DNA from 2 places in the Bacillus sp. SSR7 genome. Region 1 is predicted to be linked to the other one. Evidence: riboswitches for the same ligand, from Rfam matches in the RefSeq annotation. Region 1 holds a riboswitch; the other holds the start of a gene.
The links. Region 1 has a riboswitch for S-adenosylmethionine ahead of AC0NJG_RS22420 (bifunctional O-acetylhomoserine aminocarboxypropyltransferase/cysteine synthase). Riboswitches for the same ligand answer to the same signal wherever they lie in the genome.
Positions count from the first base shown of each region.

Region 2: it holds a riboswitch for S-adenosylmethionine, as region 1 does, so the genes downstream of both, AC0NJG_RS01380 (ECF-type riboflavin transporter substrate-binding protein) here and AC0NJG_RS22420 (bifunctional O-acetylhomoserine aminocarboxypropyltransferase/cysteine synthase) in region 1, are expected to answer to the same signal.

Region 1 covers NZ_JBVVXV010000015.1:99,412-103,844, reverse strand. The annotation lists gene metA (homoserine O-acetyltransferase MetA) at 1-747, opposite strand, end outside; gene AC0NJG_RS22420 (bifunctional O-acetylhomoserine aminocarboxypropyltransferase/cysteine synthase) at 731-2,029, opposite strand; SAM riboswitch class I at 2,122-2,226, opposite strand; gene AC0NJG_RS22415 (chloride channel protein) at 2,546-3,778, shown strand; gene AC0NJG_RS22410 (YjjG family noncanonical pyrimidine nucleotidase) at 3,819-4,433, opposite strand, start outside.
Region 2 covers NZ_JBVVXV010000001.1:241,010-245,442, reverse strand. The annotation lists gene AC0NJG_RS01390 (macrolide family glycosyltransferase) at 1-607, shown strand, start outside; gene AC0NJG_RS01385 (aspartate/glutamate racemase family protein) at 657-1,337, opposite strand; SAM riboswitch class I at 1,491-1,606, shown strand; gene AC0NJG_RS01380 (ECF-type riboflavin transporter substrate-binding protein) at 1,746-2,294, shown strand; gene AC0NJG_RS01375 (ABC transporter ATP-binding protein) at 2,305-4,005, shown strand; gene AC0NJG_RS01370 (energy-coupling factor transporter transmembrane component T family protein) at 3,998-4,433, shown strand, end outside.

The sequences.
Region 1 (4,433 bases):
TCGTTCGTATTCTTGCTTTAACGTATCACAACTATATTCACTATGACCGAGCGCAAACACTTGTCTTCCTTCTTGTCCAATAACAAGATGAACGCCCGCTTCCTCAGAGTTGGCTAATAACGTTAACTCCTTCACTTCTCTAATGTCACTCTCTCGTACTTCCGTATGACGAGAATGCGGGGCAAAAAATAACTCATCAAACCCTTGTAACAATTTCACATGTTGCTCACGAACTTCATGTTCAAATACACCAAACATTTTTTCCTTAAGAGGATACTTTTGAACACCATAATGATGATACAAACCAGCCTGTGCCCCCCAGCAAATATGAAGCGTAGATGTTACGTTCATTTTTGAATACTCCATAATGCGTTTAAGCTCTTCCCAATAATCTACCTCTTCAAAAGAAAGGGTTTCAACTGGTGCTCCTGTAATAATGAGTCCATCAAATTTCTCATTCTCAATATCACGGAATGTTTTATAGAAACTCGTTAAATGTTCCTGTGCGACATTACGGGACAGGTGTGATTCCATATGAAGTAAATGTACATCTAATTGCAACGGTGTATTGCCAATTAAACGAAGTAATTGCGCTTCTGTGTCTTGCTTTGTAGGCATTAAATTTAATATAGCAATTTTCAATGCCCGGATATCTTGTGTTTCTGCTCGCTCCTTCGTCATTACAAAAATATTTTCCTCCTGTAACACTTTGCGAGCTGGTAAATCTTTATCAATTATGATCGGCATGTTCTTTGCCTCCGACTAGCGCTGCTTCTAAATCTGCAATAATATCAGAAACATCTTCTATACCAACCGATAAACGAATTAAATCTGATGTAACGCCAGCTAAACGCTGATCTTCAGCACTTAATTGTCTATGCGTTGTGCTAGCAGGATGTATAACGCAAGTTCGTGCATCCGCTACATGCGTTACGAGAGTTGCTAGTTTTACATTTGCGATAAATTCTTTCGCGGCTTCTAATCCTCCCTTAATGCCGAATGTTAAAACACCACTAGCACCTTTTTTCAAATACTTTTGTGCTAACGAGTAATTTTCATTACTATTTAATCCCGGATAATTCACCCATTCAATACGTTCATGATCAGCGAGCCACTTAGCAACTGCAAGAGCATTTTCACTATGACGCTCCATTCGTAAATGCAATGTTTCTAAGCCGATATTGCTAATATATGCATTGAATGGGCTCATACAATTTCCATAATCTCTTAATAGCTGAACACGTGCTTTCACAATATACGCTGCTGCACCAAAATTTTGAATGTAACTTACGCCGTGGTAACTTGGATCAGGTTCAACAAGTTCAGGATATTTCCCATTTGTCCAATCGAAGTTCCCTCCGTCAATAACAATGCCGCCTAACGAACTTGCATGACCATCAATATATTTCGTCGTAGAATGGACGATAATATTTGCTCCGTGCTCAAATGCTTGGCATAAATAAGGAGTTGCTAATGTATTATCCACGATAAAAGGTACTTCCAACTCTTTCGCTGCATCTGAAAACTCTTTGAAATTTAAAACGTTCATCGCCGGATTTCCTAGCGATTCTGCATAAACAAGTTTCGTCTTATCATTAGCAAGGGCCACAATTTCATCAGCAGTTAAATTCGGATTAAAGAATGTAACATCAATACCAAGCTTACGCAAACTCACTCCAAATAAATTAAACGTCCCGCCATAAACTGTGGAAGAACAAAGCAAGTGGTCTCCACTACTACAAATATTTAAAACGGCAAGCATAATAGCAGCCTGCCCAGAAGCCGTTGCAACAGCTCCTACACCACCCTCTAAATCCGCTAACTTTTGCTCAAATGCAGCTAAAGTAGGATTTCCAATACGCGTGTAGATATATCCTTCTGCCTCTAAATTAAATAGCGCTGCTAAATCATCTGAAGTATCGTATTTATACGTTGTACTTTGATAAAGCGGTAAAACACGCGGTTCACCATTTTTTGGAGTATAGCCACCTTGCACACAAATTGTTCCTTTTCCCCATGATTCTCCCATCTTTTATTCTCCTTTCTTTTATACAAAATAAAAAACTGCCCCTTTCCTGAAAACAAGAAAGGAGCAGTTTGAAAACACGCTCTAAAGGCTCTTTCTTATCTCTCAGGGTTATTACCTGCAGGATTTGGCACAATTCCGTTATACGGCTGTTGCCAAGGTTTCATCGGGCCTGTCCCTCCACCTTTTCTTGATAAGACTATGCAATTACCGTTGATTTTATAGCAATAATTTCCTAATGTCAATCAGTTTTTCTGAATGTTCTAAATTAACTACAAATAATTTAATGTACATAACAAAAGAAATATATTCCATATTCATTTGAAAAAGACCTTTTAAAACCCTCAATTAATATATAGAATTAAATAAGTAGTTTAACTGTATACATTTCAGATTCTCACGAGACCTCAATATATTGAATAAGCCACCCTTTCAAAAAGATACTATACATATTCATTTCATTTCACAGTAGCATATTTAATCCTTTTGACATTAAAACTTACATAACGGAGGTATAACATGACAAACCAGAAAGACATGCACTATATACTCGCCCTATACGGCATTCTATTAGGCTCTATAGTCGGCGCAACAGTCTGGTTATTTTTAGTTACAATAAATATCGGCATTCACTTTATTTGGGGATACTTACCTACTATCTTCTCTTCTCCCCCGTATTACACCATTTGTGTAACAACTATCGGTGGTATTCTTGTTGGTTTAACTCAAAAATACTTCGGTACATATCCACGCCTTATGCCGGAAGTAATGAGTGAATATAAAAAAACAGGTAGAATTGAATACCGTTTCGTACATAAAGCCACTTTAACTGCGATTATCGTTTTAATATTTGGAGCTAGCTTAGGTCCTGAAGCAGCACTTGTTGGCATTATCGGTGGGCTTTGTACATGGGTCGGGGATCGCTTTACATTCGCCTTAAAAGGAATGAATGAACTAACAGAAGTTGGGATTGGTGCTACTTTAAGTGTAATTTTTAACGCGCCATTATTCGGTTATTTAGCTCCAAGTGAAAATGAGGGAGAGCAAATTAACGAATTCTCTAAAGGAAAAAAAGCAATTGTATATTTGGCTACCACTTTCGCTGGTTTTTCCGTTTATTTATTACTTAGTAAATTTGATAATCGTGGATCCTTTATCGTTAATTTCGGAGAAGGTTCTCTTTCTCTTAATGAATGGATTGCATTTCTTCCACTTGCTAGTATTGGTGCTATAGTTGGATTCTTTTATTTCAAATTAGAGTTCACATTAGAGAAATTAATCCATCCCTTAAAAGAATACAAACTATCGCTTGGAATTATCGGTGGCATTTTATTAGGGATTGCAGGAACTTTTCTCCCATACACATTATTCTCCGGAGAACATCAATTAAAAGATTTAGTCGTTGAATGGAGCCATTTATCCTTCTGGGTACTACTTCTTTCAGGGGTTTTAAAATTATGTATTACTGCTGTTTGTTTAAATACAGGCTGGCGCGGTGGACATATTTTCCCAATTATATTTTCTGGGTCAAGTATCGGATATGCTATAGCGTCCATTGCCCCAATAGATCCAATCGCTTCGGTCGCCATCGTCACGACAGCAATTTCAAGCTATGCACTAAGAAAACCAATTGCTATAACATTACTATTACTCATGTTTTTCCCGCTCAATTTACTATTACCGATGCTTGGGGCAGCAGCAATTGGTAATGCATTTCCACTTCCTAAAAATAACGAAGCTATAAACGAATAGAAATAGGCAGTAGGGACGAAAGTTCCACTGCCTATTCTCATTACACATGTTGCTTCAATAACGCGTATAACTCTTCAAAATTTTGCACTTCATATGTTGGCACAATCCCGCTATTATTAAATTTCTTTTCTGGATTAAACCAACAAGTATCAATTCCCGCTACATATCCACCTTTCATATCAGCGCTTAACGAATCCCCAATAATGAGCCCTTCTTCAGGAACAAAGTTAGGAATCCTTTCAAAAACATAATCAAAATACTCTTTCATCGGCTTTTGATAACCTGTATCTTCAGAAACGAAAATATCTTGAAACAAGGCATGTAATCCTGCATTACGTAATCGTTTATCTTGCGTCTTAGAAATACCGTTTGTCACAATATATAAATCGTACTCACTTTGAATTTGACTTATAAATTCAAATGCGCCTTGCATGAGCTGATTTCCTTCTTCTAAGTAGCTACGATAATTATTTTCGAATAATATCCCATCTACTTCTTCCCCGTATTCTTTAAATAAAATTGAAAATCGTGTATTTACAACTTCATCACGATTGATTTCACCTTCTTCAAAAGCAGTCCAAAGACTTTTATTAATTTTTTTATATTGCGCTTCAATCTCGCTAGTTAGAGACATCCCTTTCTCTTCAAAAAGCAT
Region 2 (4,433 bases), on a different contig from region 1:
ACCTAATAGTGATTCTTTCAGAGAAAATAATATTTTTATTGGGCCGAGTATTTCAAGTCGTAAAACAAATGTAGAGTTTCCACTTGAATTGCTTAAAGATAAGAAAGTTATTTACATTTCAATGGGGACACTCCTTGAAGGACTCGAACCATTCTTTAATACATGTATTGATGCTTTCTCAGATTTTGATGGGTTAGTTGTAATGGCAATTGGTGATAGAAATGATCGTTCTAAAATTAAGAAGGCGCCAAACAATTTTATAATTGCTTCATACGTACCCCAAACAGAAGTATTAAGTGAAGCAGATATTTTTATTACACATGGCGGTATGAATAGCGTACACGATGCTATTCATTTTAATGTTCCATTTGTTATAATTCCACATGATAAAGACCAGCCAATGATAGCACAAAGATTAACCGAACTGGAAGCAGCAAATCGGTTATTGAAAGAGCATGTTAATGTGCAAACGTTAAGAGAAGCGGTAACAGACGTTCTTTCAAATGAAAAGTATAAGCATGGAATACGAAAATTGAAAGATAGTTTTTTAGATTGTGGTGGTTCAAATGAAGCAATTACAATGATTACATCTCTTTTAAATAAATAGTGTGGGTCATATAAAAGCATAGAGGTGGCACCTTTATGCTTTTATATGATTATCCAGCAAACTGCACAGCAGTATTTGCATGTAAAAAAGTAGTATCAAAAACAGGAACAGTAAGATCGTTTTGGGAAATGAGCAATGGTATTTCGGTGCAACCTAGTAGTATACCTTCTGCGCCATTTTGAATTAATGACTTTGTAATTTGTAATAGCTTTTCTTTTGATACTTCTGAAATAATTCCTTTACTTAATTCATTTAAAATAACATGATGAATAAATTTTCTTGCCTCTTTATTTGGGATGATTGTTTCAATGTTATAATTTGCTAAACGTGATTTATAGAAGTCTTGTTCCATTGTTTGTTTCGTACCTAATAGTCCAATACGCTTTATATTATGTTCTACCATTTTCTTTGCACTTACATCACCAATGTGGAGGAGTGGAATGGATATTGCTTGCTCTACTTCTTCAGCAAATAGATGTACTGTATTGGAACACATTAATAAACATTCAGCCCCAGACTTTTCAACCTTTTTTGCAACGGTAACTAATTCGTTTTTCACTTCTTCATATTGATGATTTTGTAATAAATTAGTTACTTCACCGAAGTCCATGCTATATAAAACAAGCTTTGCATTTTGATCATATTGAGAGAGTGTAAGTGTATTTATATGTTTATAGTATAACGATGTAGATTCCCAACTTAGCCCACCAATTAAACCGATTACTTTCATCGTATATTCCTCCCGTAACTATTTTGAGTTCATTATTTCATAATTCCGATGAGAATACAATGATTTAAATGAATCATTTAGCAAAAAATAAAAATAATTAGAAAAGTATTGTAATTTATGTTTCTTAGTGCCATAATACGAATTACAAATTAATACTTATCCAGAGAGGTGGAGGGAACGGCCCTATGAAACCTCAGCAACCCCTATATAAATGTATAGGAAGGTGCTAATTCCGCAGAGAACACGATGTGTTTTTTGGAAGATAAGAGGATTCTTGAATGTGAAAGAAAATGACCTCTTATGTAAGAGGTCATTTTTTGTTGTATAGAAAGGGAGTGTCGATGCATAATTCATTTTGAAAATAAATATAGAGTAATAAAAGTTGACTATTAAGAGAGGGGAATTGTAATGAACAAATTATCAACAAAATTAGTAGTGGCAATCGGAATTGGAGCAGCACTATATGGGATATTAGGACTATGGGGATTTTCTATTGCACCAAATACATTTATTAAACCTGCGTTAGCTATTTTAACCATTTTTGGAGCGTTATTTGGCCCAGTGGCAGGACTGTTAATAGGACTTATCGGTCATACCGTAACAGATACAATTGCTGGCTGGGGTATTTGGTGGGGATGGGTTTTTAGTTCAGGTATTATCGGCTTTGCAATGGGGCTTATTCAAAAAAGAGTTGGCTTTAGTGTGAAAAACGGGACATATAATAAAGGAGATATTTCTTATTTAGCTATTACTGGGTTAATTGGTATCGTCATTGCTATTATATTTGCTGGGGCATTCGATATTATTGTGATGGGAGAACCGTTTGACAAAATTGTTATACAAGTATTAGGTGCAACAATTGCTGATGTTATTGTATTTTTAGTTCTTGGATTGCCAATTACAATAGGATTAGCTAAATCTAATAAGAAACATACACATTTAAAAATTGAAAAGTAGGGATGTTAACATGCAACCAATTATTTCTTTTGAACAATTCAGCTTTCAATATAAGCATGCAGCGCAGCCTACTGTTAAAGACGTTACATTTCATATATATCCTGGGGAAAAAGTGTTGATTGCTGGGCGAAGTGGTTCAGGGAAATCGACATTAGCTCATTGTATAAATGGGCTAATCCCATTTTCTTATGAAGGGACTAGTACTGGTACTATTTTAATTGACGGAAAAGACCCGAGGAAAGGAAGTATTTTTGAACAGAGTAAACAGGTTGGAACAATTTTGCAAGATCAAGATGCACAATTTATTGGTCTTACAGTAGAGGAAGATGTAGCTTTTTATTTAGAAAATGAATGCGTAAATGAAGATGATATGAAAAAGATTGTTTCGGAATCATTAAAAAAGGTAAAGATGCATAATTTTCATAAACAAAGTCCACATGAGTTATCAGGAGGGCAAAAACAAACTGTTTCTTTAGCAGGTCTGTTAACGACAAATGCTAATATATTATTGTTTGATGAACCGTTAGCGAATTTAGATCCAGCTAGTAGCTTACATACAATAGAACTTATTAAAGATATACATAAACAATGTAATAAAACAATTGTAATTATTGAACATCGAATAGAAGAAATGTTAAATCTGGATTTAGATAAAATTATTTTAATGGAGGAAGGGGAAATCGTTGAGATAGGAACACCAGAAGAGATTTTGGCCTCAAATATATTACCATCTATTGGCTTAAGGGAACCTATGTACTTGGAAGGATTAAAGAGATTGCATTTTGATAGTAATAATGACGTAATATACCCATTTGAAAATCTTCAAAGAGAAAATGTTAGTGGTGTAATAAATGAGTGGATGGAGAAGCAAACTTTTTGTAAAGATACTCCTACAAAAAAAGAATTATTGAAAGTAGAGAATTTGTCATTCTCATATCCTAATAAACAAAAAGTATTAGACAATGTAAATTTCTCTCTATATAAAGGGGAAATAGTAGCACTCTTAGGTCATAATGGTGCTGGAAAATCAACATTAGCTCATAGTCTTATAGGGATAAACAAAACAAAAAATGATAGAATTTTAATTGATGGAGTAAATATCAATTCTTGGTCTATTCGTAAACGTGGTGAGGTTATATCTTATGTGATGCAAAATCCAAATCATATGATTACACAAGCTACTGTAATGGAAGAGATTTCATTTCCATTACAATTAAAAAATTTTTCGAAGGAAGAAATTAAGCTTAGAGCAGAGGAAACATTAAAAATTTGTGGCTTGTATCCATTTCGAAATTGGCCAATTCAGGCATTAAGTTATGGTCAAAAAAAGAGATTAACGATTGCATCTGTACTAGCAATAAATCCAAAACTTATCATATTAGATGAACCGACAGCGGGACAAGATTATTATCATTATAAACAATTTATGACGTTTATTAGAAAACTAGCTGTGAAGGGAATATCCTTTATTTTTATCACACACGATATGAATCTCGCATTAGAATATGCAGACAGAGCAATAGTTCTACATGAAGGAGAAATTATTGCGAATAATCCCGCGTCTATTGTATTAGGACATCCAGAAACATTAAAAAGAGCGAACTTAAAGGAGAGCTCTTTATTTAAACTCGTTAAATTTAGTGGTATTACAAATCCTGAAAGATTTATGAAACTTTATTTTGATGATATTAGGAGGGAGGAAGGTGTATAATACATATTTTCATCGCATGGACGAGGCAGTGAAATTGTTGTTATTTATTTTTTGTATGACACTTACTTTTTTATTTTTTGATTTTCGCATATTGCTATTCGTATTTATGATTGGATGTATCGGACTTCTAGTTGCTAAAATTCCATTTCGTAAAATTTTTATTGTTTTTACTGTTATATTCACATTTAGTTTATTAAATTCTGTCATGATTTTATTTATTACACCAACCCATGGATCTGAATTAACTGGATCGTATACTTCATTTGTGTATATTGGATATGCAACAATTACATACGAAACCTTATTTTATGCAGCTACACTTTCGTTAAAGTATTTTACGTTATTACCATTTACACTTATTTTTATTTATACGACTGATCCAAGCAAATTTGTGAGTAGCTTAAGTAAATTTCGAATTCATTATAAAA